Regions from separate parts of the Kitasatospora sp. NPDC052896 genome, predicted to be linked through region 1. Evidence: riboswitches for the same ligand, from Rfam matches in the RefSeq annotation. Region 1 holds a riboswitch; the other holds the start of a gene.
What was found. A riboswitch is a leader RNA that binds a small molecule or an ion and turns the genes downstream of it on or off. The one in region 1 is predicted to bind cobalamin.
Positions count from the first base shown of each region.

Region 2: linked by a shared signal. The riboswitch ahead of ACIGXM_RS13765 (cobalamin biosynthesis protein) and the one ahead of cobN (cobaltochelatase subunit CobN) in region 1 are both predicted to bind cobalamin.

Region 1 covers NZ_JBITZU010000003.1:482,877-497,321, reverse strand. Annotated here, with positions in the region: gene ACIGXM_RS10810 (hypothetical protein) at 1-142, shown strand, start outside; gene ACIGXM_RS10805 (hypothetical protein) at 194-631, opposite strand; gene ACIGXM_RS10800 (hypothetical protein) at 912-1,160, opposite strand; gene ACIGXM_RS10795 (hypothetical protein) at 1,157-1,471, opposite strand; gene ACIGXM_RS10790 (hypothetical protein) at 1,458-1,691, opposite strand; gene ACIGXM_RS10785 (helix-turn-helix domain-containing protein) at 1,821-2,639, shown strand; gene ACIGXM_RS10780 (DUF397 domain-containing protein) at 2,636-2,824, shown strand; gene ACIGXM_RS10775 (DUF397 domain-containing protein) at 2,915-3,103, shown strand; gene ACIGXM_RS10770 (DUF397 domain-containing protein) at 3,194-3,382, shown strand; gene ACIGXM_RS10765 (hypothetical protein) at 3,471-4,046, shown strand; gene ACIGXM_RS10760 (sigma-70 family RNA polymerase sigma factor) at 4,072-4,629, shown strand; gene ACIGXM_RS10755 (anti-sigma factor family protein) at 4,626-5,360, shown strand; gene ACIGXM_RS10750 (ArsR/SmtB family transcription factor) at 5,443-5,805, shown strand; gene ACIGXM_RS10745 (GDSL-type esterase/lipase family protein) at 5,904-7,064, shown strand; gene cobN (cobaltochelatase subunit CobN) at 7,140-10,772, opposite strand; cobalamin riboswitch at 10,889-11,014, opposite strand; gene cobG (precorrin-3B synthase) at 11,156-12,418, shown strand; gene ACIGXM_RS10730 (precorrin-8X methylmutase) at 12,415-13,041, shown strand; gene ACIGXM_RS10725 (precorrin-2 C(20)-methyltransferase) at 13,038-14,445, shown strand, end outside.
Region 2 covers NZ_JBITZU010000005.1:230,873-245,317, forward strand. Annotated here, with positions in the region: gene cobC (Rv2231c family pyridoxal phosphate-dependent protein CobC) at 1-484, opposite strand, end outside; gene ACIGXM_RS13735 (glycoside hydrolase family 27 protein) at 595-2,304, opposite strand; gene ACIGXM_RS13740 (hypothetical protein) at 2,531-2,683, opposite strand; gene ACIGXM_RS13745 (cobyrinate a,c-diamide synthase) at 2,818-4,203, opposite strand; gene cobO (cob(I)yrinic acid a,c-diamide adenosyltransferase) at 4,216-4,812, opposite strand; gene ACIGXM_RS13755 (putative cobaltochelatase) at 4,817-6,865, opposite strand; gene ACIGXM_RS13760 (cobyric acid synthase) at 6,901-8,427, opposite strand; gene ACIGXM_RS13765 (cobalamin biosynthesis protein) at 8,424-9,482, opposite strand; cobalamin riboswitch at 9,537-9,671, opposite strand; gene ACIGXM_RS13770 (transcriptional regulator) at 9,899-10,591, shown strand; gene ACIGXM_RS13775 (alpha/beta hydrolase) at 10,685-11,809, shown strand; gene ACIGXM_RS13780 (hypothetical protein) at 12,079-13,518, shown strand; gene ACIGXM_RS13785 (CDP-alcohol phosphatidyltransferase family protein) at 13,624-14,445, opposite strand, start outside.

The DNA.
Region 1 (14,445 bases):
GGACGGCTACACCTACAACGGCACCGCCCATGAGGCCCAGCTGTACAGCGGGCCCTACTGCACCGGGGACCTGGTCGGCGTGCTGCGGCCCGGGTGGGACGATCCGGACTACTACTTCGACAGCGTGTGGCTCACCCCCTGAGGTCCCTGGGACGGAGGGAGGGCCCCCACGGTACCGGTGGGGGCCCGGGGCCTAGTCGATCGGGATGACGGCCCAGGGCTGGGGGTCGAGCGCGGGCTGCAGGGCCACCATCGGGGGGTAGATCCGTTCGAGGGCCATGCCCAGGGTGAGCGCCTGGCCCTCCTGGTCGCCCTGCTCGTCGGCGTCGAAGGTGATCACGTACTTGTCCTCGTCCCCCGAGATCCGCCAGGCCGCAGGCAGGGCGGCGCAGACGACCTTCTGGTTCGTCGCGGCCTCGTCGGCCCGCAGGTAGGTGGCGGTGGCCCGGTTGTGCAGGACGTACGCCCCCGACGGCCGTTCACGCCGGACGGTCCACTGCTGCTGGCGGTAGAGGTCGGGTTCCAGGGGCAGCAGGACCGCCGGGCGATCCGAGGCCATCGCGGTGAGGTAGCTCGGGCAGTCCGGGAAACCGATGGTGTACAGGCCGTCCGGGATGATCGCATCGGACATGGCGTCGCTCCGATCTCGTTACGTGTTCAAGCCACAGCGGAGAGTACGCCAGGGGTGGCGCCAGGGGTGGCTTTTCCGTTGAGCTTCACCCGGGAGTGGACCGGCCGGCTGTCCGCCGGACTGCCGCCGGCCGAGGGCCCCCGGTACGTCGGAGCCGGACCTCGTCCGCCGGGACCTGACGGCTGGTCACGATGTCGGCCAACTGCCGGGCGGCGTCGGTGGGGTTGGCGGGGCTCCGAGACCGGGACGGGTGAGTCGACCGAAACGGGCGCGGGCCGGTTCACCCGGGGGAGGACTGCTGGGCCTCCCGGGTCAGGCGGGCCACCCGGGCTCGGAGTTGTTCACGACGGTCGGCGGGGCGGACCTGCTGTGGGGTGCGGGTCCACTCCGGGCCGCCGCCCGGTCGGCGGAGGTAGAGCAGGCCGTCGAGGTGATCCATCACGACGGCGAGCGCCTCGGTGGAGAGGTCGACCACGATCGAGCCGGCGGGCGGGGGCGGCGGCGGGGAGTCGGGCGGGGCGGGGGTCACGGGTTCAGTTCCCTTCGCACAACGGGCAGTTGGGCCAGGCCAGTGGGCAGGGTCGTGCCCGGGATGATGCGGCTGAGACAACGGGCGTGTGCGGTGAGGCAGTCGGCGATCGCCAGGGCCGTCCGAGCGCTGCACCCGCCCAGCTCCACATGCGCGCCGGCAGACGTGCTGGAGATCCGGCGGGCGGCGAGGGAGACGAGCGGGGGGATCCAGTGGAGGTCCAGGGCGTCCTCGAGCGCCTGGGCGGCCTCGGCGGCCTCCCGGAGGTGTTCGCGGACCCGTCGCTCGTCGGCATCCTCAGTCCTGAACACGCTCGACCCCCGCGCGGACCACGGCTGCCAGGCGCTTCACCATGTCGGGTCGGGCGGCCCCGAGTTCGACGAGGACGGTGCCGGTGAACGGCGAGTGTCGGTCGATGCCGGTGGAGGGGAGGGTGACGTCCGCGAGGGTGAGCGAGGCGGTCAACTCGGCGAGCGCCTCGGCCGCTTCGCGACGCGCGGCGGCGATGTGCCGGGAGAGGGGCGACGGCATCGGGAGTCCGTTCTGGGGAGGGGGTGGAAGTGTTCATCACTGTGTGTACTCCACGGGTTGCTCAGCGGCGCTACGATTGGCCGGGTTGGGGCTTGAAACGCCCCCGGTCAACCAGTAGGGGGCTCAACCATGGCTCTTGCGGACCTTCTTGACCCGACGTCATCGATCATGGCGTTCTACGCGACGGACCTGCGGCGGAAGCGCGAGGAGGCTGGGATCACCCAGCGGGCGATGGCGAAACGGGCGTTGATGGCGCCGTCACTGCTGAACAAGATCGAGGCCGGGGTGCGGCTGCCGAGCGAGGACCTGTCGGAGGTCGCCGATGCGATGCTCGGGACGGGGGATCACTTCCGGCGGTTGTGGCCCTTGGTGATCAAGTACGCGTATCCGGCGTGGTTCCGTCCGTACGTGGATCTCGAGGAAGCGGCGAGGGCCATCCGAAGTTTTCAAATCCAGCTGGTACCAGGCCTGTTGCAGACCGAAGAGTATGCGCGTGTTGTGATGAACGTGTGCCGGCCGGACCGAGATGTGCTGGAGGAGCGAGTGGTGGCGCGTCTTCAACGGCAGAAGATCCTCGAGCGCCCTGATCGGCCGGAGTTGTGGGTGGTCCTGGATGAACTCGTTCTTCGGCGGGCCATGGGTAGTCCGGCAATCCAGCGAGCGCAGCTCGAAAGCCTCATCAACGCAGCTCAGGAGCCGCGTACCGTGATCCAGGTCCTGCCTCTCAGCGTCGGCGCGCATGCAGGAGTGGAGGGCGCGTTCTCTGTGCTCACGCTGGACGAGGGCCCGGGCGTCGTCTATGTGGATGGCTTCTCGCAAGGGCAGATCCTGGCCGATCCCTCTCAGGTCAAGGCGGCTGAGCGTGCCTATGATCTCTTGATGACCGGTGCGCTCTCGGTCACCGCTTCAATCGACCTGATCGCTGCCGTCATGAAGGAGCTGAGATGACCAGTGCGTTGTGGCGTAAGAGCAGTTACAGCGGTCCCAATGGTGGGGACTGCGTCGAGATCGCGGACGGCCTTCCCGGTGTGGTTCCGGTCCGTGACTCCAAGGATCCCGACGGGCCCGTGCTGGTCTTCAGTGTCGAAGCGTTCGCGGACTTCATTGCGAGCGTCAAGAAGGACCTTGTTTGACCGTTGAAGACATCCTGCCTCTCGTTCGATCGGCCGACGCGCTTGCGGTCACGCGTCGATCGAGGTGGACGCTGCCATGAAGGAGCTCAGATGACCAACGCGTCGTGGCGCAAGAGCAGTTACAGCAGCGGCAACGCTGGGGAGTGCATCGAGATCGCGGACGGCCTTCCCGGTGTGGTTCCGGTCCGTGACTCCAAGGATCCCGACGGGCCCGTGCTGGTCTTCAGTGTCGAAGCGTTCGCGGACTTCATCGCGGGCGTCAAGAAGGACCTTGTTTGACCGTTGAAGACATCCTGCCTCTCGTTCGATCGGCCGACGCGCTTGCGGTCACGCGTCGATCGAGGTGGACGCTGCCATGAAGGAGCTCAGATGACCAACGCGTCGTGGCGCAAGAGCAGTTACAGCGGCACCAACGGTGGCAACTGCATCGAGATCGCGGACGGCCTTCCCGGCGTGGTTCCGGTCCGTGACTCCAAGGACCCCGACGGGCCGGTGCTGGTCTTCGGCGTCGAAGCGTTCGCGGACTTCATTGCGAGCGTCAAGAAAGATCTTGTTTGACCTTTGAACACCCCTCCCGCACGGCGCGTACCTCTCGGTGAGCGCGGCGACCCCGCCGCCACAGCCGACCGTGTTGGGGGCATCATCCATGATCACCATCAGCCGAACGGGGAAGGCGGTGGCCGTGGCCACCGCGGTGCTGGCCCTGGCGACCGCGTGCGGATCCTCCTCCGGGGCGTCCGCCTCGCCGGCCGCCCCCGCCTCCCCGTCCTCGGTGCCGTCCGTCGCGCCGTCGGCCGCCGGCACGACGCTTCAGGTGGTGAACGACCCCACCCTCGGTCAGATCGTCGCCGACGGCACCGGCCACACGCTCTACCGCTTCGACAAGGACTCGGCGCACCCGCCGACCTCCAACTGTTCCGGTTCGTGCGCCACGATCTGGCCCCCCGAAGCCGCCCCCGCCGGCCAGGTCACCGCGACCGGCGTCGACCCCGCCCTGGTCGGCACGATCACCCGGGCCGACGGCACCAGGCAGCTCACCCTCGACGGTTGGCCGCTCTACCGCTTCGCCTCCGACACCGCCCCCGGTGACACCAAGGGCCAGGGCGTCGGCGGCAGCTGGTTCGCCAGCACCCCGACCGGTGGCAAGGCGATGGCCACGGCGGGCCACGCCGCCTCGATGAGCCCCGGCCCGTCGAGTGCCGGCGGTTACGGCGCCTACTGATGCACACCTCGCACGGGAGGCACGGGTGCGCCAGGATGGCCCGGTGACCGATCACCGTCGTCACGGCGCCGACGCCGGCAGCGACGAGGAGCTGATGCGGGCGCTCTACCGCGAGCACGCCGGGCCGCTCTTCGGCTTCGTCCTGCACCTGGTCGGTGGCGACCGCCAGCGCGCCGAGGACGTGGTCCAGGAGACCCTGGTCCGGGCCTGGCGGCACGCCGACCGGCTCGACGTGGCAGCCGGCTCGGTCCGCCCGTGGCTGGTCACCGTGGCCCGTCGGATCGTGATCGACAACCACCGGCGCAGCGCCGCCCGGCCGCCCGAAACCGACGCGGCGCCACTGGAGTTGCTGCCCGCCGAGGACGAACTCGACCGTGCCCTGCGGCTGATGACCGTCTCCGACGCGCTGGGTGCGCTCTCCACGGCGCATCGGGAGGTCATCGTGGAGACCTATCTCAAGGGCCGTACGGTGAGCGAGGCGGCAGCCGAACTGGGCATTCCGGAGGGGACGGTGAAGTCGCGGGTCTTCTACGCGCTCCGCTCGTTGAAGCTCGCCCTGGAAGAACGAGGAGTGACGTCGTGACCGCGCCCCGGGATCCGCAGGACCGGCACCTGGACGCCGGTGCGTACGTCCTCGGCCTGCTCGGCGAGGCGGACCGGACGGCGTTCGAGGAGCACCTCGCCGGCTGCCCGCGCTGCGCCACCGAGGTCGCGGAGCTGGGCGGCCTGGAACCGATGCTGGCCGAGTTCGCCGCCGCCGCCCAGGTGCCGGGCGGCCTGCTGGGCACCGCACCGGACGCCGTGCCCAGCGCCGTGCTCGCCGGCCCGAGCCCGCGGCTGCTGGCACGGACGCTGGCCGAGGTCCGCGGCGCCCGGCGGCGGCAGCGGGCTCGGCGACTGGCGCTGCTGGCGGCCGCGGCGGTGCTGATCGTCGGCGGGCCGGCGGTGACCGCCACGGTGATCGACTCCGGTGCGCACCAGAGCGCGAGTGCGGCCGTCTGGTACTCGGCGACCGGCGCGGACGGGACCCGGGCCTCCGTCGGGGTGACCGGCGAGGGCTGGGGCAGTGCGATCAACCTCAGACTGACCGGGGTGACCGGGCCGCGGAACTGCTCGCTGCTCGCCGTGCCGGCCGACGGCGGCGCGCCGCAGACCGTCACCAGCTGGCAGATCTCCCCGGCCGGCTACGGTGCGCAGCCGGTCACCGAGTTGGACACCTCGGGCGGTACCGGCTACCACCCCGGGGAGATCAACCACTTCGAGGTGCGGGACCTGGCGACCAACTCGGTGCTGGTCTCCATCCCGGTGGCGTGAGCGTGGCGGGCGGGTCGGCCGTGCGGACCGGCCCGCCCGCGGCCACGCCCGGCGGTGGCGACCGCGCCCGTAAGCTGTGCGCATGACCGCACATGTGCGCAGGGCGGAGCCGGTGGAACACCCCACGCTGCGGATCGACCCCCGGGAACGGCTGGACGTCGCCGTCGAGGTGCTCGGGCTGCTGGCCGACCGGACCCGGCTCGCGCTGTTGCAGCGCCTGGTGGCGGGCGAGGCGGACGTCAGCACGCTGACCGAGGCCTGTGGTGCCGCCCGGCCCTCGGTCAGCCAGCACCTGGCGAAGCTGCGGCTGGCCGGACTGGTCGCCACCCGCAAGGAGGGCCGCCGGGTGGTCTACGCGCTGCGGCACGGGCACCTGCGCCACCTGGTCGAGGAGGCGTTCAACGTCGCCGACCACCGGCTCGGCGGGCTGCCGCCGCACGACTGAGGCGTGACCGCGGCACAGCGCCGGGCGGACCGTGCTCACCCGGCCCGCCGGGGGGAAAACCGTGTGCGGATCGGGCGGCCGGCTGGCAGGCTGCCCAGGTGACAGACTGGATCACCACACCCATCGAACCGCGCCTGCTGCGTGGCGCCCTCGACGTGGAACGCACCGCGCACGGTGTGCTGCCGCACCGGCTGCCCGGCTGGGCCCGGCGGCAGTTCCCCGACGGGTACCTGGCCATGGTCGAGGCGCAGCCCTCGGGCGTGCGGTTGGCCTTCCGCACCCGGGCCACCGCCGTCGAGCTGGACGTGCTCGCCACGAAGACGGCCTACCAGGGCGGCCCGACCCGGCCGGACGGCGTGTACGACCTGGTGGTCGACGGCAGGCCGGCCGGTCGGGCCAGCGTGGCCGGCGGCAACCTGCAGACCGTCGACATGGCCAGCTGGTCCGCGGTCACCCGTCCCGGCCCGCCCGGCACCGCCCGGTTCGCCGGGCTGGCCGCCGGCCTGAAGGACGTCGAGATCTGGCTGCCGCACACCGAGATCACCGAGTTGATCGCGCTGCGCACCGACGCCCCGGTCGAGGACGCGCCCGACCTCGGTCGCAAGGTGTGGTTGCACCACGGCAGTTCGATCAGCCACGGCTCCAACGCCGACAGCCCGACCACGACCTGGCCGGCGCTGGCCGCCGCCCGGGGCGGCGTGGAGCTGACCAACCTGGGGTTGGGCGGCAACGCCCTGCTCGACCCGTTCGTCGCACGCGCGATGCGGGACACCCCCGCGGACCTGATCAGCGTCAAGATCGGCATCAACCTGGTCAACACCGACCTGATGCGGCCGCGTGCCTTCGCGCCGGCGGTCCACGGCTTCCTCGACACCATCCGCGAGGGGCACCCCGGTACGCCGCTGCTGGTCGTCTCGCCCGTCCTCTGTCCCATCCAGGAGGACACCCCGGGCCCCATCGTGCCGGACTTCGACGGCCGGCAACTGAGCTTCCGGGCCCTCGGTGACCCGTCGGACCGCTCGCGGCTGACGCTCAACGTGATCCGGGACGAACTCGCCCGCATCACCGCGCAGCGGGCGGCCGAGGACCCGAACCTGCACTACCTGGACGGCCGTTCGCTCTACGGCGAGGCGGACTTCGCCGAGCTGCCGCTGCCCGACCAGCTCCACCCGGACCCCGCCGGCCACCGCCGGATCGGCGAGCGCTTCGCCGAGATCGTCTTCGGGGCCGGCGGTCCGTTCGCGGTCGCCGGCGGCTGAGCGGGCGCCGGGTCGGGTCGCCGAGCAGGGGCCGGCCGGGCGTTCGACGCCCGGCCGGCCCACGGCCGTCGGGGGTCAGCCCTCGGTGCCGTCGTCCTCCAGGTCGCCCTCGGCGGCCAGGAAGGCGGCGCGCAGCTCGTCCAGCAGGGCCGGGTCCGGCTCGGCCCACAGGCCGCGGTCGGCGGCCTCCAGCAGGCGCTCGCTGATCCCGTGCAGGGCCCAGGGGTTGGCGCCGGTGAGGAACTCGCGGTTGACCGGGTCGAGCACGTACTCCTGGGTCAGCCGCTCGTACATCCAGTCCGCCACCACGCCCGTGGTGGCGTCGTAGCCGAACAGGTAGTCCACCGTGGCGGCCATCTCGAAGGCGCCCTTGTACCCGTGCCGCCGCATCGCCTCCAGCCAGCGCGGGTTGACCACCCGGGCCCGGAAGACGCGGGCCGCCTCCTCGGTGAGGGTGCGGGTGCGGACCGTCTCCGGCCGGGTGGAGTCGCCGACGTAGGCGGCGGGGGAGGAGCCGGTGAGCGCCCGGACGGTGGCCACCATGCCGCCGTGGTACTGGAAGTAGTCGTCCGAGTCGGCGATGTCGTGTTCGCGGGTGTCGGTGTTCTTCGCCGCGACGGTGATCCGCCGGTACGCGGTCTCCATCTCCTCGCGGGCCGGTCGGCCGTCCAGGCCGCGGCCGTAGGCGTAGCCGCCCCAGACCGTGTAGACCTCGGCGAGGTCCGCGTCCGTCCGCCAGTCCCGGCTGTCGATCAGTTGCAACAGCCCGGCGCCGTACGTGCCCGGGCGGGAGCCGAACACCCGGACGGTGGCCCGGCGTTCGTCACCGTGCTCGGCCAGGTCGGCCTGCACGTGGGCCCGGACGAAGTTCTCGGTGTCCGCCTCCTGCTGCGCCGCCGCCAGCCGGACCGCGTCGTCCAGCAGCGCGACCACGTGCGGGAAGGCGTCCCGGAAGAAGCCGGAGATGCGCAGCGTCACGTCGATCCGCGGGCGGCCCAACTCCTCCAGCGGTATGGGCTCCAGGCCGGTGACCCGGCGCGAGGCGTCGTCCCAGACCGGCCGGATGCCGAGCAGCGCGAAGGCCTCGGCGATGTCGTCGCCGGCCGTGCGCATCGCGCTGGTGCCCCAGAGCGAGAGGCCGACCGAGGGCGGGAACTCGCCGTCGTTGTCCGCCTGGTAGCGCTCGACGAGCGAGGCGGCCAGCGCCTGCCCGGTCTCCCAGGCGAGCCGGCTGGGCACCGCCTTCGGGTCCACCGAGTAGAAGTTGCGGCCGGTCGGCAGCACGTTGACCAGCCCGCGCAGCGGCGAACCGGACGGGCCGGCCGGCACGAAGCCACCGGTCAGCGCGTGCACCACGGCGTCCAACTCGTCGGAGGTGGCGGCGAGTCGGGGAACCACCTGGCGGGCCGCGAAGTCCAGCACCTCGGCCACCGCGTCCGGCAGCCCGGCGGCGACCTTCGCCACCGCCCCGGGCGCCCAGCCCTCGGCCTCCATCGCCTCGACCAACTCCCGGGCCCGCGCCTCGGCCTGGTCGGTGGCGCCGAGGGTGAGCGCGGCCTCGTCCAGGCCGAGCGCCTCCCGCAGGCCGGGCAACGCCCGCACGCCGCCCCAGACCTGGCGGGCGCGCAGGATGGCCAGCACCAGGTTGACCCGGTCCGGGCCAGCCGGCGCCTGGCCCAACACGTGCAGACCGTCCCGGATCTGGGCGTCCTTCACCTCGCACAGCCAGCCGTCGACGTGCAGCAGGAAGTCGTCGAAGCCGTCGTCCTCGGGGCGTTCGTCCAGGCCGAGGTCGTGGTCCAGCCGGGCGGCCTGGATCAGGGTCCAGATCTGGGCCCGGACGGCCGGCAGCTTGGCCGGGTCCATCGCGGCGATGTTGGCGTGCTCGTCGAGGAGTTGCTCCAGGCGGGCGATGTCGCCGTAGGAGTCGGCGCGGGCCATCGGCGGCACCAGGTGGTCGACCAGGGTGGCGTGCGCGCGGCGCTTGGCCTGGGTGCCCTCGCCCGGGTCGTTGACCAGGAACGGGTAGATCAGCGGCAGGTCGCCGAGCGCCGCGTCCGGGCCGCAGTCGGCGGAGAGCGCGGCGGTCTTGCCGGGCAGCCACTCCAGGTTGCCGTGCTTGCCCAGGTGGACGATGGCGTCCGCGCCGAAGCCGCCGTCCTCGCTGGCCGCCCCGATCCAGCGGTAGGCGGCCAGGTAGTGGTGCGAGGGCGGCAGGTCGGGGTCGTGGTAGATGGCCACCGGGTTGGCGCCGAAGCCGCGCGGCGGCTGGACCAGCACCAGCAGGTTGCCGGCCCGCAGCGCGGCGAGCACGAGGTCACCGTCGGGGTTCCGGCTGCGGTCCAGGTAGAGCTCGCCGGGCGGCGGACCCCAGTGCTCCTCGACGTCGGCGCGCAGGCCCGCGGGCAGCTCGGCGTACCAGCGGCGGTAGTCGGCGGCCGGGATCCGCACCGGGTTGCGGGCCAGCTGGTCCTCGGTGAGCCAGTCCTGGTCGTAGCCACCGGCGTCGATCAGGGCGCGGATCAGCGCGTCACCCTCGTGCTCGCCCTCCGCGGGGACCAGGCCGGGCAGTGCGTCCGGGCCGTCCTCAGGGCCGATGTCCCAACCCTCGGCGCGCAGTCGGCGCAGCAGCCGGGCCGCGCTCGCGGGGGTGTCCAGGCCGACCGCGTTGCCGACCCGGGCGTGCTTGGTCGGGTAGGCGGACAGCACCAGCGCCAACCGCCGCTCGGCGGGCGGGATGTGGCGCAGCCGGGCGTGCCGGACGGCGATCCCGGCGACCCGGGCGGCGCGCTCGGGGTCGGCGACGTAGACGGTCAGGCCGTCCTCGTCCAGCTCCTTGAAGGAGAACGGCACGGTGATCAGCCGACCGTCGAACTCCGGCACCGCCACCTGGGTCGCGGTGTCCAGCGGCGACAGCCCGTCGTCGCTGCCCTCCCAGGTGGCGCGCGGCCAGGTCAGGCAGAGCGCCTGCAGGATGGGCCGGTCCAGCGCGGCGAGCGCGCCGGCGTCCCAGGCCTCCTCGTCGCCGCCGGCCGAGGCGTCCGCCGGGCGGGTGCCGCCGGCGGCCAGCACGGTGGTCACGATGGCGTCGGCGCGGCCGAGTTCGGCCAGCAGCTCGGCCGGGGCGCCGCGCAGCGAGGAGCAGTAGTACGGCAGCGCCTGGCCGCCGGCGTCCTCGATCGCCGCGCAGAGGGTGTCCACGAAGGCGGTGTTGCCGCTCATGTGGTGGGCTCGGTAGTAGAGCACCGCGACCCGCGGGCCCTCGGCGCGGCGCGCGGTGCGCTCCAGCGGGCCCCAGTCGGGCGCGGAGGCGGGGGCGGCGAAGCCGTGGCCGGTGAGCAGCACGGTGTCGGAGAGGAAGGCGGCCAGCTCGGCCAGGTTGGCCGGGCCGCCGTGCGCCAGGTAGGCGTGCGCCTCGGCGGCCAGGCCGGCCGGGACGGTGGAGAGCTCCATCAGCTGGGCGTCCGGCGCCTGTTCACCGCTCAGCACGATCACCGGGCGGGGGCCGGCGAGGAGCGCGTCCAGCCCCTCCTGCCAGGCGCGACGGCCGCCGAGCAGGCGGACCACCACCAGGTCGGTGCCCTCCAGCAGGGCGGGCAGGTCCTCGGGGGTGAGCCGGGCGGGGTTGCCGAGGCGGTAGCCGACCGGGCCGGTGCTGGCGCGGGCGGAGAGCAGGTCGGTGTCGGAGGTGGAGAGCAGCAGGATCACGCGGCGGCCCTCCCACGGCGGGTGGCGGGGAGGGGCAGGGCGCCGGGAACGGGCAGGCCCTCGGGAACGGGCAGGGCAGGGCAGCGCATACGGCTAGCCTTCCTCGGGGTCCGCGCCCCGTAAGAATCACGGACGGCAGGAGTTCCTGGCTCCCGCGGCCGGTGAGCCGCGGTCACAGTGGCGGGACCGCACCGGTTTCACACCGGTTTCCTCCCCTTTGCGCCGTCGCTGGCGAGGGCGAACCAGCCGGCCCGCCCGGCGACATAGTAGAGCCTCGGTGCCGGCGGGTGGCCGGCAACGGGACGAAGCACACAGCGCGCCGAGGGACGCCGGAGACATGGATCACGCTGGTAGCGGGGCATACGTCCGGTCGGATCATCGGTATGCTCGCCGCCATGTCAGCCACTCCCACGCCGCCCGAGGCTGCCCCCGTGCGGGCCGGCCGGGGGCGCGACGACGCCTGCCCGGGGGCGCTGCGGCTGCACGCGGCGGACGACGGCGGGCTCGCCAGGGTGCGGGTCCCCGCCGGGCTGCTGGCGGTCGATCAGGCCCTCGCGCTGGCGGAGGCCGCTCAGGCGCTGGGGGACGGCGAGCTGGAGACCACCTCGCGCGGCAACGTGCAGCTGCGCGGCCTGGCGGCGGACGCCGGCGCGGAACTCGCCGCGCGGCTGCGGGCGGTCGGGCTGCTGCCCTCGGAGTCGCACGAGCGGGTGCGCAACATCGTGGCCTCGCCGCTGGCCGGGCTGGACGGCGTGGGTTTCGCGGAACTGCGGCCGTGGGTATGCGAACTGGACGAGCTGCTGCGCGGCAGCGAGACCGCCCGGGAGCTGTCCGGACGGTTCCTCTTCGCGCTGGACGACGGGCGCGGCGACGTCGCGGCGCTGGACGCCGATGTGACCTTGATCGCACGGCCGGCGGGTGCCGGCGCCTGGCTGCGGCTCGGGCGGTCCGCGCGCGTCGCGGAGCTCGCCGGGCTCGCGGACGGGCCACGACTGGCGCTGCGGGCGGCGGAGGAGTTCGTCCGGCTGCGCAGCGGCGCCTGGCGGGTGCGCGAGGCCGACCCGGACGGCTCGTTGCTGGCGGAGCGGCTGGGTGCCGAGGGCCTGCCGTGGCGTTCGCTGCCCGCGCTGCCCGGGACCCGGCCGGTGGTCGGCGCGGTGGCCGGGGGCGGCGCCCTCTCGGTGGGGCTGCGGTTCGGACGGGCGAGCGTCGAGCAGTGGCGGGCGCTGGCCGGTGCCGCCCGCGGCGAGCTGCGGATCACCCCCTGGCGCGGCGTGGTGCTGCCCGGGGCCGACCCGGCGGCGCTGCCCGGGCTCGCCGCGGCGGGCCTGCGCACCGACCCGCGCTCGCCGTGGGAGCAGGCCAGTGCCTGCACCGGCGCGCCCGGCTGCGCCAAGTCGCTGGCCGACGTGCGCGCGGACGCCGCGACGGCGCTGGCGGCGGACGCGCCGGGCGAGGCGCGGCTGCTCCCGGTGCACTGGTCCGGCTGCGAGCGGCGCTGCGGCCACCCCGCCGGCCGCTGGGTCGACGTGCTGGCCACCGGCTCCGGCTACCGCGTCGCGGTGCGCCAGTACGACGACAGTGGAACAGAAGTGACGACCCAACAGATGGTGGCAGCGGTCGCCGCCGCCCGGAGGACCACGTGATCGAGTACGAGAAGGACGGTGCGGCGATCTACCGCGAGTCCTTTGCCACCATCCGCGCCGAGGCGGACCTCGCCGGCCTGCCCGCCGACGTCTCCCAGGTCGCGGTACGGATGATCCACGCCTGTGGGATGACCGACCTGGTCGCCGACCTGCTCTACAGTCCCGGCGTGGTGGCCGCCGCCCGGTCCGCGCTGCGGGCCGGCGCGCCGATCCTGTGTGACGTCTCGATGGTGGCCAGCGGCGTCACCCGCAAGCGGCTGCCCGCCGACAACGAGGTCGTCTGCACCCTCTCCGACCCCGCCGTGCCGGGCCTGGCCGCGGAGTTGGGCACCACCCGCAGCGCCGCCGCGATGGAACTGTGGCGGGACCGGCTGGCCGGCTCGGTGGTCGCCGTCGGCAACGCGCCGACCTCGCTGTTCCGGCTGCTGGAGATGGTCGAGGCGGGCGCGCCCCGGCCGGCCGCGGTGATCGGCGTGCCGGTGGGTTTCGTCGGCGCGGCCGAGTCCAAGCAGGCGCTGGCCGAACACCCCTCGGGCCTGGAGTACCTGGTGGTCCGCGGGCGCCGTGGCGGCAGCGCGATGGCCGCTGCCGCGCTCAACGCGATTGCGAGTGAAGTGGAATGACGGACCGTCAGCATTCGGTGGGGCGGCTCTACGGGGTCGGCCTCGGCCCCGGCGACCCGGACCTGATGACCGTGCGGGCCGCCGAACTCATCGGCAAGGCCGACGTGGTGGCGTACCACAGCGCCCGGCACGGCCGCTCGATCGCCCGCTCGATCGCCGCCCGCTACCTGCGCGAGGGACAGCTGGAGGAGCCGCTGGTCTACCCGGTCACCACCGAGACCACCGACCACCCGGGCGGCTACCGCGGGGCGATGGACGAGTTCTACGCGGAGGCGGCGGCCCGGCTGGCCGCGCACCTGGACGCCGGGCGCGACGTGGTGGTGCTCGCCGAGGGCGACCCGATGTTCTACGGCTCGTACATGCACATGCACAAGCGGCTGGCCGACCGCTACCCGACCGAGGTGGTCCCCGGGGTGACCTCGGTCAGCGCCGCGGCGGCCCGGCTCGGGCGGCCGCTGGTGGAGGCGGAGGAGGTGCTGACCATCCTGCCGGGCACGCTGCCCGAGGAGGAGCTGACCGCCCGGCTGGCGGCCACCGACTCGGCCGCGATCCTCAAGCTCGGCCGGACCTTCCCCACCGTGCGGCGGGCCCTGGAGCGCTCCGGGCGGCTGGCGGAGGCGCAGTTCGTCGAGCGGGCCACCATGGCCGGGGAGCGCACCGCGCCGCTCGCCGAGGTGGATCCGGAAAGCGTGCCGTACTTCTCGCTGGCGGTGCTGCCGAGCCGGATCGGGCTGCCGGCCGCCACCGAGGACGACGCACGGGCCGACCGGGGCAGTGTGGTCGTGGTCGGGCTCGGCCCGGCCGGCCCGCTCTGGCTCACCCCCGAGGCTCGCGGTGAACTCGCCGCCGCCGACGACCTGGTGGGCTACACCACCTACCTGAACCGGGTCCCGGTCCGGGCCGGTCAGCGGCGGCACGGCTCCGACAACAAGGTCGAGGCCGAGCGCGCCGAGTTCGCCCTCGACCTGGCCCGGCGCGGCCGTCGGGTCGCGGTGGTCTCCTCCGGCGACCCGGGCGTCTTCGCGATGGCCACCGCCGTGCTGGAGGCGGCCTGCGCCGACCCGTACCGCGAGGTGCCGGTGCGGATCGTTCCGGGCATGACCGCCGCCCACGCGGCGGCCTCCCGGGCAGGTGCCCCGCTCGGGCACGACTACGCCGTGGTCTCGCTCTCCGACCGGCTCAAGCCCTGGGCGGTGGTGGCCGAGCGGCTGCGCGCGGCGGCCGCCGCCGACCTGGTGCTCGCGCTCTACAACCCCGGTTCGCGCAGCCGGACCACCCAGGTCGGCCTGGCCCGCGACGTGCTGCTGGAGCACCGCGCGCCGGACACCCCGGTGGTGCTGGCCCGCGACGTCGGCGGCCCGGAGGAGCGGGTGCGCACCGTCCGGCTCGGCGAGCTGGACCCGG
Region 2 (14,445 bases), on a different contig from region 1:
GCAACCAGCCGGGCGGGGTGCCGGTGCGGACGTTCACCGCGAGGTCGACCAGGCCGGGGGTGCGGACCTCGGCGTCTCCGTGGTGCCGCAGATCGGGCTCCACGGCGGCGCCCAGTGCGACCGTGGCCCGGGCCGACTTCCGCTTGGGCAGCACCAGCCGCCGCCCGCCGAGCAGCGCCGCCGCCTCCGCGACGCTCGCCGTCCCGGTGGCCGCCAGCACCGCCGTCGACGGGTGCGGCACCGCGACCTCGGCCAGCGCCGCCGCCGGGTGCCCGACCAGCGGTACCGCCAGGCTGCGCGCCGCGGCCACCAGGCCGGGCTCGTCGAGCCGGGCCTCGACGGTGGCCAGCTGGGCGATGGCGGAGAGCGGCAGGCGAGCCTCCTCCAGCGCGGCGCTGATCAGCGCGAGGAGTTCGTCGGCGCCGACACCGCCGCTCGCTCCCACCCCCACCACGACCCGCACGTCGCTCCCGGCGCTGACCATGTGGTTTCTCCCTCCGCGCCCGGGAATCCCACCATGCCCGTCCGGGGGAGTCAATCGGCTCCGAGGCCGGGCCGCGGGCCCGTCCTCGGAGCCGGCCGACGCTCGTGCGACTACTCCTGCGACCAGCGCTGGTTGGCACCGCCGTTGCAGCCGTAGACCTCCACCTGCGTGCCGTTCACGTTCCCCGACGGCAGGTTGCCGCCGGTGACGTCCAGACAGACCCCGTACTGGCTCGGCGTGGTGACCGTCCCGTCGGGGTTGAGCGTCCACTTCTGGCCGGCGCTGCCGTCGCACGGTTCCAGCTCCGCCTTCGTCCCCCAGGCGAAGCTGCCGCCCGCCGCGCCGAGGCACTCGGTGCCCTGGTAGGCGCGCAGGTCGCCGGCCGAGGTGGCGGACCAGGCCTGGTTGGCACCGCCGTCGCAGTCCCAGATCTCCAGCTTGGTGCCGGGCGCGGTCTGGTTGTCGTAGGCGTCCAGGCAGCGCCCGGAGGACTGCGAGACCAGCGCGTGCGACGGGGCGACGGTCAGCGGCGCCGCCGAGACCCGGTACATCACCGAGCCGCCGGCCGGCACCTGGGCGCTGATCGTGCCGTCGGAGCTGGTGGAGACGGTGTGCGCCCAGAGGTCGCTGAGCTGGTAGCCGGCCGCGTCGGCGGGCAGGCCGACGGCGGAGGCGGTGGTGGAGACGGTGGCCGGCGCGCTGTTCTCGTTGAAGAGCACCACCGCGACGTCGCCGTTGGCCAGTGGCCGGCGCAGCACGTCCAGCCCGCCGTTGTCGGACACCTCGGTGCCCTGGACGCCCAGCGCGTCCTGGTCGACCGCGATCACGTCCTTGTCCAGGTAGAGGCCGAGGAACTGCGAGGAGATCGGGTCGCCGGGGTCGGCGGCGGTGGCGGCGGAGCGCAGGTCGGCACCGGAGATCAGCGGCGCGGCCAGCACCGAGGCCAGCGACAGCTCGGACTTCGACTGGTCGTACGTCAGCGACTCGCCGGGGTTCGGGTTCGACTCGTTGCCGGTGGCGAGCATGTCGATGTCGTTCCAGCCACCGGGGCCGGCGTACTGGGCCTTGTCCAGGTCGTCGTGGACCAGCCGGAGCAGGCCGGCGAAGGAGTTGTCCCGGTCGCCGTCGATCCGCCACATGTTGGCGACGCTCCTGCCCCACACCCACGGGGTCTCGCCCTGCGCCTGCGGTTGCAGCGAGAGGCTGAGCACGACCGGGCGCCCGGTGGCGGCGAGCGCGTCGCGCATCCAGCCGTCCCGGGTCTCCAGCGGCAGCTTCTCGTCACCGACCCGCTGGGACGGGTCGCTGGCCAGGCAGTTGTCGTACTTGAGGAAGTCCACGCCCCAGGAGGCGAAGGTCCGGGCGTCCTGCTGCTCGTGGTCCAGGCTGCCCGGGAACCCCTGGCAGGTGTGCAGGGTGGGGCTCTCGTAGAGGCCGAACTCGAGGCCCTTGCTGTGCACGTACGCGGCGGTGGCGGCCATGCCGTCGGGGAACTTCTGCGGGTCGGGGACGAGGTTGCCGTTGGCGTCGCGACTGCGGGACATCCAGCAGTCGTCGACCGTGACGTACCGGTAGCCGGCGTCGCGCAGGCCGGAGGAGGCCATGAAGTCGGCGGTCTCCTTGACCAGGGCCTCGGTGCCGTTGCAGCCGAAGCTGTTCCAGTCGTCCCAGCCCATCGGTGGGGTGAGGGCGAGGCCGTTGTCCAGGGCGTGCGCGGCGGGGGCGTCCAGGACGGTGACGGCGCCGAGCCCGGGGAGGGCGAGCGCCAGGGCGAGCAGGGCGCGGGTGGCCCGGGAGCCCGAACGGCGTAGCGGGAGCATGTTTACTCCTGAGGGTGGGGGGCCGGGCGGGCCAGAAAAACCATCAGGTCCGCCCAGAATCAAACAAGATGCGCCACAAGTTAGCCGTGTCACATTGCACTGACAAGGGGTCGCGCACCAACGGCTTCCCGGAGGGCGGCGTCCCGCCGGGAAAAGCCTGCTGGCGCCCTGTCAGGCGTCCTGCTCGCCGGGTGGGCCGCGCTGGGTGGGCCGCTCGGCAGGCCGGTCAGCGGCAGCCCCAGCAGGCTGGCCAGTTCGCGGCCTGCTCGGCCGGGCCCAGGGTGGCGTCCGGCAACCGCTGCTCGTGCCGCAGCAGGTCGTCGACCGCCGCCAACATCGCCGACGCGCTCGACGAGCGTGCCGGTACGCCGGCGGACATCACGGGGACGGCGCACTGTCTCGCCTCCCCGGCCGCCGGCCACCTGACCGGGCCGATCCCGCACGTCAACGGCGGTACGCCAGCCGGCCGTCGAGGTGGAGCGGCGACGGGGTGGCCGGGTCCGGGTGGTCCGCTCAGGCCGTCTCCCGGCCCCCGCCCGGGCCCGCGGCGGCCCGGGCGACCAGGCGTTCGGCCAGTTGCGGGGCGCCCGCCCAGTGCAGGTGCAGGTAGGAGGCGTGCACGGCCGGGGTGGTGAAGCCCTCGGTGTGCGGGGCGCCGGCGGGGGTGCGCCAGCCCCAGGCGGGGAGCGGGCCGGCGGTCGGGGTGCAGGTGGTGCGGTGGAACTCGTGGCCGCGCACCCGGGTGCCGGCCGCCGCCAGCGGGCTGTCGTGCAGGGCGACCGCCTCGCGGTAGCCGAGGGTGAGCCGCTCGGTCATCCGGGCCTCGGCCGGCAGTACGCCGCACATCGGGCGGCCGTCCAACTCCCGTGCCAGGTAGAGCAGTCCGGCGCACTCGGCGGCGATCGGCGCACCCGAGGCAGCCAACGAGGCCACTGCCGAGCGCAGTTCGGCGTTGGCGCTGAGTTCGGCGGCGTAGACCTCGGGAAATCCCCCGCCGATGACCAGGGCCGCCGTCGAGCCGGGCAGTGCGGTGTCCCGCAGTGGGTCGAAGGGAACCACCTCCGCCCCGGCCGCCGCCAGCAGTTCGGCGTTCTCCGCGTACGAGAAGGAGAACGCCGCCCCCGCGGCCAGCGCGATCCGCGGTCGGGGGCCGGCCACCGGGGTGACCTCGGACGCCGGCTCCCAGGCCCCCTCGGCGAGGTCCGGCGCCGACCGGGCCAGCGCCAGCACGGCGTCCAGGTCGACCGAGGCGGCGATGAGTTCGCCCATGTCGCGAACGGCCCGCAGGGCCTCCGCCGAGCGCTCGACCACTGGCACCAGCCCCAGGTGCCGCGCGGGCGTGGCGACCGCCGCCGTGCGCCGCACCGCACCCAGCACCGGCACGCCCGAGCCCTCCTCCAGTGCCTCGCGCAGCAGTTGCTCGTGCCGGTCGGAGGCCACCCGGTTGAGGATCACCCCGGCGAGGCGCACCTCGGGATCCCAGGAGGCGAACCCGTGCACCAGGGCGGCCACCGAGCGGGACTGCGAGGAGCCGTCCACCACCAGCACCACCGGTGCCCGCAGCAGCTTCGCGACGTGCGCGGTGGACGCCAACTCCCCCTTCCCGGAGGCGCCGTCGAACATCCCCATGACGCCCTCGACCACCGCCACGTCCGCCCCCGCCGCGCCGTGCGCGAAGAGCGGGCCGATCCGTTCCGGCCCGCACAGGAAGGCGTCCAGGTTGCGCCCGGGGCGCCCGGTGGCCAGGCCGTGGTAGCCCGGGTCGATGTAGTCCGGGCCGACCTTGTGCGGCGAGACGGTCAGGCCGCGGGCGGACAGCGCCGCCATCAGCCCGGTGGCCACGGTGGTCTTGCCCGCGCCCGAGGAGGGCGCGGCGATGACGAGACGGGGGATGCGCATCGGACTACCGGGCTACCACTCGATCCCGCGCTGGCCCTTGCGGCCGGCGTCCATCGGGTGCTTCACCTTGGTCATCTCGGTGACCAGATCGGCGAGTTCGAGCAGCCGCTCGGGCGCGTTGCGGCCGGTGACCACCACGTGCTGGTTGCCCGGGCGCTCGCGCAGCACCTCCAGCACCTCGTCCAGGTCGATCCACCCCCAGTGCAGCGGATAGGTGAACTCGTCCAGCACGTACAGCCGGTAGGTCTCGGCGGCGAGATCGCGCCTGACCTGCGCCCAGCCCTCGCGCGCGGCCTCCTCACTGGACTCGATGTCGCGCTGCACCCAGGACCAGCCCTCGCCCATCTTGTGCCAGGTGACCGTGCCGCCCTGGCCCGAGGCGCCCAGCACCCGCAGCGCGTTCTCCTCACCCACCTTCCACTTGGCCGACTTGACGAACTGGAACACCCCGATCGGCCAGCCCTGGTTCCAGGCCCGCAGCGCCAGCCCGAAGGCGGCGGTGGACTTGCCCTTGCCGGGGCCGGTGTGCACGGCGGTGATCGGTTGGGTACGGCGCTGACGGGTCGTCAGACCGTCGTCGGGGATGACGTCCGGCTTGCCCTGCGGCATCGGGTCACGCTGCCTTTCGGTGGGTGGTGGCGGAGCGGTGCGCGTGCACCAGGGCGGTCACGCCGTCGGCGCGCAGCTCGTCCAGGGTGACCGCGGAGGCGTTCAGCCGGCCCGCCAGGGTGCGGGCCAGGCCGAGCCGGACCGGTCCCGACTCGCAGTCCAACACCACGGCCGCGGTGCCCTGGGCGGCCAGCAGCCCGGCGGCCCGTCCGGCTTCGGCCAGCGCGGCGGAACCCCCGGTGGCCCGGCCGTCGGTGACCACGACCAGCAGCGGACGGCGCAGCGGATCGCGCAACCGCTCCACCCGCAGCACCTCGTGGGCCCGCAGCAGTCCGGCCGCCAGCGGGGTCCGTCCGCCGGTGGGCAGCCGCTCCAGCCGGGCCGCGCCCACCTCCACCGAGGAGGTCGGCGGCAGCGCCAGCTCGGCCGACCGGCCGCGGAAGGTGATCATGCCGATCTTGTCGCGGCGCTGGTAGGCGTCCATCAGCAGCGACAGCACGGCGCCCTTGACGGCGGCCATCCGCTGCCGGGCGGCCATCGAGCCGGAGGCGTCCACCACGAAGAGCACCAGGTTGGCCTCCCGGCCCTGGCGGACCTGCTCGCGGAAGTCGTCGTGGCGCAGCAGCAGGGCCCGTCCGGCGCGGCCGCGGGCGACCTGGTGCGGGGCGGCGGCCCGCAGGGTGGCGGCGAGGTGCAGCCGGGTCAGCGGGCCGGCCGGGCGGCGGGCGCGGATGGTGTGGCCGCCGTCGGTCTCGGCGGGGGAGCGGCGGCCCTGGGCGCCGCGGCCGGTGCCCGGGACCTTGAACAGCTTGGTGCGGTAGGGCTCGCCGGCCGCCACGGGAGCGGACTCGCGGGCGGGGGCGGGGCGCGGTGCGGGGGGCGCGGGGACGTCCCGCGGGCTGTCGGGGGCCGGGGTGGCCGCGTCCGGGGTCGGGGGACCGGCGGGCTCGGGCGCGCCGCCCCCGCCGTCGGGACCGCCGTCCCCGGGGCCGTCCTGCTCCGGTCCGTCGCCGTCGGGCCCGCCGCCGTCGGGCCCGTCGCCGTCCGGGCCGTCCCCGTCGGGCTCGGGCTCGTCCGGCTGCTCGGCGTGCTCGGCCAGCGTCCGGTCCAGCTGCTCCTCGTCCAGTCCCGGCGCGTCGAACGGGTTGCGCCGTCGCCGGTGCGGCAGCGCCAGTCGGGCGGCCTGTCGGACGTCCTCCTCGGTCACCGCCGTCCGGCCGGCCCAGGCGGCCAGCGCCACCGCGGTCCGGGCCATCACGATGTCCGCACGCAGCCCGTCCACCTCGAAGGCCGCGCAGACCGCGGTGATCTGGCGCAGCGCCGCGTCGCCCAGCCCGACCGCGGGCAGCAGCGCCCGGGCGGCGCCGATCCGCTCGGCCAGCTCCCGCTCCTCGGCGGCGAACCGGGCGGCGAAGCCGGCCGGGTCGGCGTCGTAGGCGAGCCGGCGGCGGACCACCTCGGCCCGCTCCGCCGGGTCCCGGGTGGCCGCGATCTCCACGGTCAGCCCGAACCGGTCGAGCAGCTGCGGCCGCAGCTCGCCCTCCTCCGGGTTCATCGTGCCGACCAGCAGGAACCGCGCCGCGTGCCGCACCGAGACGCCCTCGCGCTCGACGTAGGAGCGGCCCATCGCGGCGGCGTCCAGCAGCAGGTCCACCACGTGGTCCTGGAGCAGGTTCACCTCGTCGATGTAGAGCACCCCGCGGTGCGCCTGGGCGAGCAGGCCCGGCTCGTAGGCCTTGACGCCCTCGGCGAGCGCGCGCTCGAGGTCGAGCGAGCCGACGATGCGGTCCTCGGTGACGCCGACCGGCAGCTCGACCAGCCGGGCCGGCCGGTCGACACCGGGAGCCTCGTGCGGCCCGTCCGGGCACTGTGGGTCCGGGGCGGTGGGGTCGCAGGCGAACCGGCAGTCCGTCACCACCGCGATCGACGGCAGCAGCCCGGCCAGCGCGCGGACCATGGTCGACTTCGCGGTGCCCTTCTCGCCACGCACCAGCACCCCGCCGACCGCCGGCGAGACGGCGTTGAGCAGCAGCCCGAGCCGGAGGTCGGCCATGCCGACGATGGCGGTGAACGGGTATCGGACGTCACTCACAGGAGGTCACCTTCCAGGACGCGGGTGGCCGGAGCCCCCGGCGGGACGAACGGCAGCCCGGCCCCGGCCCCGCCCTCGATCAGCCGCCACAGCGCGGCGGTGTCGGCATGCTCCTCGATCAGGTCGCCCAGCCGGTCCAGCCGGGCCTCCCGGGCGGCGGCGAACGAGGTGTCCGGTGCCGGCACGAAGGCCCGCCCGGCCAGCGCCGCGACCTCGCGCAGCAGAGCCCGGCGGAACCCGTCGTTCTCCAGCGCGCCGTGCCAGGTGGTGCCCCAGACCGCGCCGTCGCGGCAGCCGTCCAGGAAGGCCTCGCCGCCCTCGACGGTCACCACCCCGTGGTGGATCTCGTAGCCCTCGACCCGCTCGCCGAAGGCCTCGCCGACCGGTCGGCCGAGCACCTTCTCCGGCCCGAACTCGACCGTGGTCGGCAGCAGCCCGAGTCCCTCGACCCGGCCCGCCTTCGACTCGATCCCGTCCGATATCCGCCGAGCCAGCATCTGGTAGCCGCCGCAGACCCCGAGCACCGGCCGCCCGGCCGCCGCCCGCTCGCGCAGCGGTGCGGCCAGGCCGCGCTCGCGCAGCCAGGCCAGGTCGGCGACGGTGGCCCGGGTGCCGGGCAGCACCACCAGGTCCGCGTCGGCCAGCTCCTCGGGACGGGTGGCCCAGCGGACCAGCACGCCGGGCTCCTGGGCGAGCGCGTCCAGGTCGGTGAAGTTGGACAGCCGGGGGAAGCGCAGCACGGCGACCCGCAGCACGTCGGCGCCGTACGGGCCCGCGACGTCCGCGCGCTCGACGGCGGTGGACAGGTCGAGCGAGTCCTCGGCGTCCAGCCAGAGACCCGCCAGCATCGGCAGGGTGCCCAGCACCGGACGGCCGGTCAGCTCGTGCAGCATGTCCAGGCCGGGCCCGAGCAGCCGGGCGTCGCCGCGGAACTTGTTCACCAGCCAGCCGGCCACCAGCCGCTGGTCCTCGGCGCAGAGCAGCGCCAGCGTCCCGTACATCGCGGCGAAGACCCCGCCGCGGTCGATGTCGCCGACCACCACGACCGGCAGGTCGGCGGCCCGGGCCAGGCCCATGTTGGCGATGTCGCGGTCGCGCAGGTTGATCTCGGCGGGGGAGCCGGCGCCCTCGCAGATCACCACGTCGAAGCGGCGGCGCAGGTCGGCCAGGCAGTCCAGGGCCTTTTCCAGCAGGAAGGGTTTGCGTTCTCGGTAGTCGAGCGCGCCGACCTCCGCGATCGGGTGGCCGAGCAGGACCACCTGGCTGCGGCCGTCGGCGCCCGGCTTCAGCAGCACCGGGTTCATCGCCGCCTCGGGCTCCACCCGGGCCGCGGCGGCCTGCATCACCTGGGCCCGGCCGATCTCCGCGCCGTCGGCGGTGACCATCGAGTTGAGCGACATGTTCTGCGCCTTGAACGGCGCGACCCTCACCCCCTGCCGGGCCAGCCAGCGGCAGATCCCGGCGGTGACCACGCTCTTGCCCGCGTCCGACGTCGTCCCGGCGACCAGCAGTGCGTTGCTCATCGGCTGCCACCTCCCGTCCTGGCGGCGCGTGCCGCCCTCGCCCGTACCCGGTGCCCCGCGCAGCGGCCGGCCACCGTCACGGCCAGCGCCAACAGGCCCACCCGGCGCGACAGCCGGCAGGCGCGCTCGATGTCGTCCACGGCCACCGGGCGCAACTCCGCCCCCAGCACCGGCCGGTTCTCCACCCTCTCCCCGTACCGCAGCGAGCCGCCGAGCCGGACCCCGAGCGCGCCCGCGAAGGCCGACTCGGCCTGGCCGGCGTTCGGGCTCGGGTGCGCCGAGCCGTCCCGCCGCCAGACCCGCCAGGCGGTCCGCGGGTGCGGCGCGGCGGCCACCGTGAGCAGCGCGGTCAGCCGGGCGCCCGGCCAGCCGGCCAGGTCGTCCAGCCGTGCCGAGGCCCAGCCGAAGCGCCGGTGCCGGGGGGACCGGTGACCCACCATCGCGTCCAGGGTGTTGACCGCGCGGAACGCCAGCAGGCCCGGGCCGCCCGCCAGGGCACCCCAGACCAGCGCGTTGACCACGGCGTCCGCGGTGTTCTCGGCCACCGACTCGACCACCGCGCGGGCCAGCTGCGGCTCGTCCAGGGCGCTCGGGTCGCGCCCGCACAGGTGGGGCAGGCGCTCCCGGGCCGCCGTCAGGTCGCCCGCGCGCAGGGCGGCGCCGATCGTACGGGCCTCGCGGGTGAGCGAGGTGCCGCCGAGCACGGTCCAGGTGGCGGCCGCCGTGGCGGCGCTCGCCGCGATGCCCCGCCGTCCCACCAGCCGTTCCACCGTCACCGCGGCGGCCGTGACACCGCCCACGCAGAGCGCGGTGTACAGCGCCCCCGCGCCGCGGTGGTCGCGCCAGAGGGCGCGCTCCAGCCGGCCGGCGGCCCGGCCGAAGGCGGCCACCGGGTGACCCCGGCGCGGGTCGGCGAACCGCAGGTCGGCCGCGTAACCGGCGACCGCGCCGAGCGCGTAGCCGCCGGCCGCGGTGGCGTACGGGCGTCGGGCGCGGGGAGGTTGACGGAGCGGCACCCCCACGGCGCTCGGTGCCGGCCGGGGAGCAGGCTGCATGCTGTGCGTGTCCTCACTCAGGGTCCGCGCCCTGGCTCGACGTCGCGGGGGCGAGAGTCTCCTGGCTCCCGGGTACGGACGCGCGCCCGGGCCTTCCAACGCCCCTGTGGCGGGACACCGTGACCATCGTTCGAACGCACTCCCCGGTGACAGTGGCGGGACCGCGCCGGATTCGCACCGGCTTCCTCTGCTTGCCTCCGTTTGGCCCAAGGATCCCATCACGGGCCCGTTCCGGGCGTCAACCGGGCCCCCGGAGTGGTTGATCACACCGGACGGAACCGTCGCCACCTCCGAGCAACGGACACTGACGCGGCCTCGGCGCTGGTGATACGTCCAAGGCGCCGCCGGGGGCCGCTCCCCGGCTTCGTGCGTTCGGCGACTGGGGGCGGGCTCGGCCGCGCCCCTACCGTCGTCCCATGCGACGCAGCAGTTCCCCGGCCCCCGCCCCGGTCCCGTTCTCCCGGCAGGCCGCCCGGGCGCACCGCGCCGGGCTCGGGCTGACCCCCGAACAGGTGGCGGAGGCGATGGCCGCGCACGGCGTCCGGCTGCTGCCGGCTCACGTCCTCGGCTGGGAGAGCGGCGAGATCCGGCCCGGCGAGACCGAGCTCATCGCACTCGCCCGGGCGCTCTGGTGCCCGGTGGCACAGCTGATGGGGGTCCGTCCGACCTCGCTGCGCGACTTCCGGCTCGCCCGCGAACTGAGCCGGGACCAGGCCGCCGCCCGGATCGGCGTCGGCGCGCGGACGTACGCCGACGCCGAACTCACCGGACGCTGGACCGGCGACGCCGACGAGACCCGCGCCCTCGCCGAGACCCTCGGTCTGACGCTGCGTGACCTGGTCCGGATCACCGGTGCCGAGGAGGAGCTGGAACAGTGCCTGCGCCAGTGCGTCGCCGGCCGCTGGCAGCCCCAGCTGAAGCCGGTCGCCCGCCTGGTCCCGGCCCCGCGCGAGGCCCTCGCCGGCGTCCTGGCCGCCCTCCAGGCCGAACACCGGGTCCCCTCCCACTGGGGCGGCACCGCCCCGGAGGAGCCCCGGCCCCCCGCCGCCCCCGTCGACCACCGCTTCTGGGCCCTCCTCGCCACCGCCGCCCCCGACCTCCCGGTGTAGCGGAGGCTGCCCGTACGGCGGCGTTGCGGTGGCCGGCGCACGGCTCACGGGATGAACTGGGGAGCGTCACCCACTCACCACCCGGGGAGCGCCATGCGTAGGGGAACCGTCGTCGCCGCTGGCACCGCTGTCGTCGTCGCGGCGGGGGTCGCCGTGCTGCTGCTCGGGCGGCGGGTGTCCGACCTCGCGCTGAAGCCGGGGGCCGGGGGCGAGCCCGCCGCGGCCGGGGAGCCGCCGCTGCGGGTGCGGTCGATCAGCGCCGACGAGGTCACCCTCACCCGGACCACCGAGAGCCTGCGCCGCGGCCGGTACGCGCTGGAGTGGGCCGGCGGCCACGCGGTGGTCGGCCCGGTGCTGCGCGGCGACCAGCGGACCGTGACCCGCCGGCTGGAGTTCACCGCCGGCCGCGGCCCGGCCGACAGCGCGGACGTCGAACTGACCCCGCGGGTGCTGCGCGGTGACCCGGTCTCGTCCTGCGGCCTGGACTCCATGGACGTGGTGGTCGACGGCGAGCTGGGCCCGCTGCCCGCCTGGTACCTGCCGGCCGTCCGCGGCACCTGGGTGATCGCCGTGCACGGACCGCAGGCCGACCGGCGGCAGGCGCTGCCCGTGCTGCCGGTCGTGCACCGGCTGAACCTGCCGGCCCTGGTGATCAGCTACCGCGGCGACCAGGGCGCGCCGCCCCCGCCCGACGGGCTGGGCCACTTCGGCGAGACCGAGTGGCACGACGTCGAGGCCGCCATCCGGTTCGCCAAGCAGGCCGGCGCCGGGCGGATCGTGCTGTACGGCTGGTCGCTGGGGGCTTCGATGGTCCTGCAGACCGCCGCCCGCTCGGACTTCCGCGACGACCTGGCCGGTCTGGTGCTGGACTCCCCGGTGCTCGACCTGGCGGCCTCGGTGCGGAACCGGGCGACCCGGGCCGGCAAGCCCGCCGCGGTGGCCGAGCTCGGCGTCTGGGCGGCCGCCGGCCGGACGGGGGTGGACACCGCCGACTTCGCCCAGCTCGCCGAGGGCGCCGAGCTGCGGCTGCCCACCCTGCTGATGCACAGCCCGCAGGACCCGATCGCCCCGTACCGCGCCGCCCAGCGGCTGGCCCGCAACCGCCCGCTGCTGGTCAACCTGCGGACCGTCCCCGACGCCGGGCACGCCGCGCTCTGGAACGCCGATCCGCGCGGCTACGAGGAGGCGCTGCGCCGCTTCCTGACGCCGATCCTGTGATCCGGGGCCGGCCCCGCACGCGGTGGGTCACCCCTTGACCACGTACCGTGCCCCCCGCTAGTGTCGTGGACAGGTCACCCCAGCCGCGCCGGCCCGGTTTGGGCTCTCTTGCCCCATCTCCACCCACCGGCCGCCGCCGCGCGTCGAAAGACGCGCCGAACTCGATGTGACAGAAGCCCCGTGCACGGGGAAGACTGCACGGCGTGACGTCTCGGAATCCGCGCGACCGTGATGCCCCGCTCCCGCCGACCACGGGTACCGGCGCGACGGTGACCCGTCTTCCCGGTGCGGCCCGCCGTGCCGACAGCGCGCAGCCGGGCGGCCCCGGGGCCCCCCGCCGCCGTACCCCGCGGCCGGCGCCCGGCCGGGGCCGGGTCCCGGTGCCCGCCGGCCTGCCGGTCCCCGCCGAGCTGGCCCCGCTGGCCCGCCGGATGCTCGGCGACGCGGTGCGGATCGCCCGCTGGGCCGGCGAACTCGACGCGGTCGACAAGCGCGGCGAACTGCTCCCCGAGGACGCCCGCGCCGCGGGCCGGGCGCTGGCCATGACGGTCGGCGCGGCGGCCAAGGCCTGGGGCCAGGCGCTCCTGGTCGGCCTGGTCGAGCCACGCGACGGCGGCGCCGCGCCGGGCTGGCGGCTGCACGCCTGGGAGCACGACGACGAGGCCGTGCTGCGCGGCTGGTCCGCGCTCTTCGACGCCTGGACGCTGCTCGCCCCGGTCCCGCCGGCCGCGCTGCGCGGCGTCTTCGCGGTGCTCGCCGGTCAGGCGGTCGACCAGGCGCCGCAGCTGCTCTCCTTCCTCCATCTGGTGGACGGCCCGGTCGCCGAGAGCGAGCTGATGGAGCTGCTCCGGCGCGGCCTGGACGAGCGCCGGCACGGGGCCGGCACGGGCTTCGCGACCCTGTCGCCCGTCCCGCACGCGGCCTCCGCCGTCTCGGCCGTCCGCGGTACCTGCCGCGAGCCGCAGATCGACACCCCGCCCGCGCCCTCGGACATCGCCGCGGTGCTCGACTGGATGCTGGACGGGCTGACCGCGGTCGGCGCGGTGGTCCGCGCGGCCGACGCGGCCGAGCTGTCCCCGCTCGGCCACTGGGCGGTGCGCGGCAAGCTGGAGGACATCTGCACGGTCGCGCAGACCGCCGCCGGCCACATCGAGCAGAGCGCGCTGGAGCTGCTGGACGCCTGCGCCAACTACTCCCCGGGCCCCGCCCGCGCCGAGTACCGGGCCTGGGTCGCCGCCCGCCCGGTGGACCGCGCGGTGGCCGAGCTGCTGGAGGCCGCCCGCGGCGAGGACGCGCTGCTGCGCGGGCTCGCCTTCGAGGCGCTGCGGGTGGCCGGCGGGACGGCCGAGCAGGCGGTCCGGGCGGCCGTGGACGAGCCCGTGCTGCGGCCGTACGCGCTGCTCTGGCTGGCCGAGCAGCTGGACGAGGGCGGGGTCGTCCCGTCCGACGTGCTGAGCGCCGAGGACGCCGCCTGGCTCTGGGTGGACACCGCCGCGGCGGTGCTCGACCACGGGGAGACCGAGCTGCTGGTCGGCCACGTCGAGGGGGCGAGCGCGGGGGACCCGGTGCGGCTCTTCGCCCGCGCCCGGCAGTCGGGGCACGCCCGGGCGGCCTCGGTGCTCACCGCGGTGGCCGGGGTGCACCCGGACCCGGCGGTGGCCCGCGCGGCCCGTCGCTCGGCCTTCAGCGTCCACCACGGCGGCGCGTAGCCCCACCCGGGAGCCCGGCCGGCGCCGGAACCGCGCCGGCCCCGGAGACACTTCGGCCCCACCGGATCCGCGATCCGGTGGGGCCGAAGTACATCTGCGGGCGGCTCAGCAGCCGCGCGACTCCGCCCGGCGGGCCCGCACGTCGCCGACCTTCTGGCCGACCTTGCGGCGGATCACCAGCAGCGGGGCCATCGCCGCCAGCGCGATCTGCGCGACGGCGCCGATGTGCATCAGCACGTCGCCGCCCGGCAGCCCGGCGGCCCAGGCGGCCAGGCAGCCGATCGAGACCACGATCCAGGCCAGCGTGGCGGTGGCCAGCAGGCCCTGCGGCTTGGGGTACTCGACCTGGCTGACCATCAGGTACGCCACGCCGAAGATCGCCACCAGACCGGCCAGGAACGGCGGGTCCAGCAGCACGATCGCGATCACCGTCATCGCGCCCATCGGGCAGGGCATGCCCTGGAACACCCCGGGCCGCATCTTGACGGCCGAGAAGCGGGCCAGCCGCAGTACCACCGCCAGCAGCACGGTCAGCGCGATGAACGCCGAGAGCCCCTGGTTGCTGCCGGGCGAGACGATGCCCCAGACCGCGACGAAGTAGGCCGGCGCGATGCCGAAGCTGATCAGGTCGGCCAGGTTGTCCAGCTCGGCGCCCAGCGCCGAGGAGCGCAGCTTGCGGGCCACCAGGCCGTCGAACAGGTCGCACATCGAGCCGAGCAGCAGCAGGGTCACCGCGGTGGCCGCGCCGTGCCGGACCATGCCCCCGCCGGAGCCGTCCCCGGTGCCGGTGATGTGCGGGATGAGCATGTTGGTGGTGATCGAGTAGATCGCCAGGAAGCCGCAGACGGCGTTGCCGAGGGTCAGGAAGTCGGCCGTGGACAGCGCCTGCGGCGAGCGCGGCGCCCGCAGCTCGCGGTCGCGCGCCCA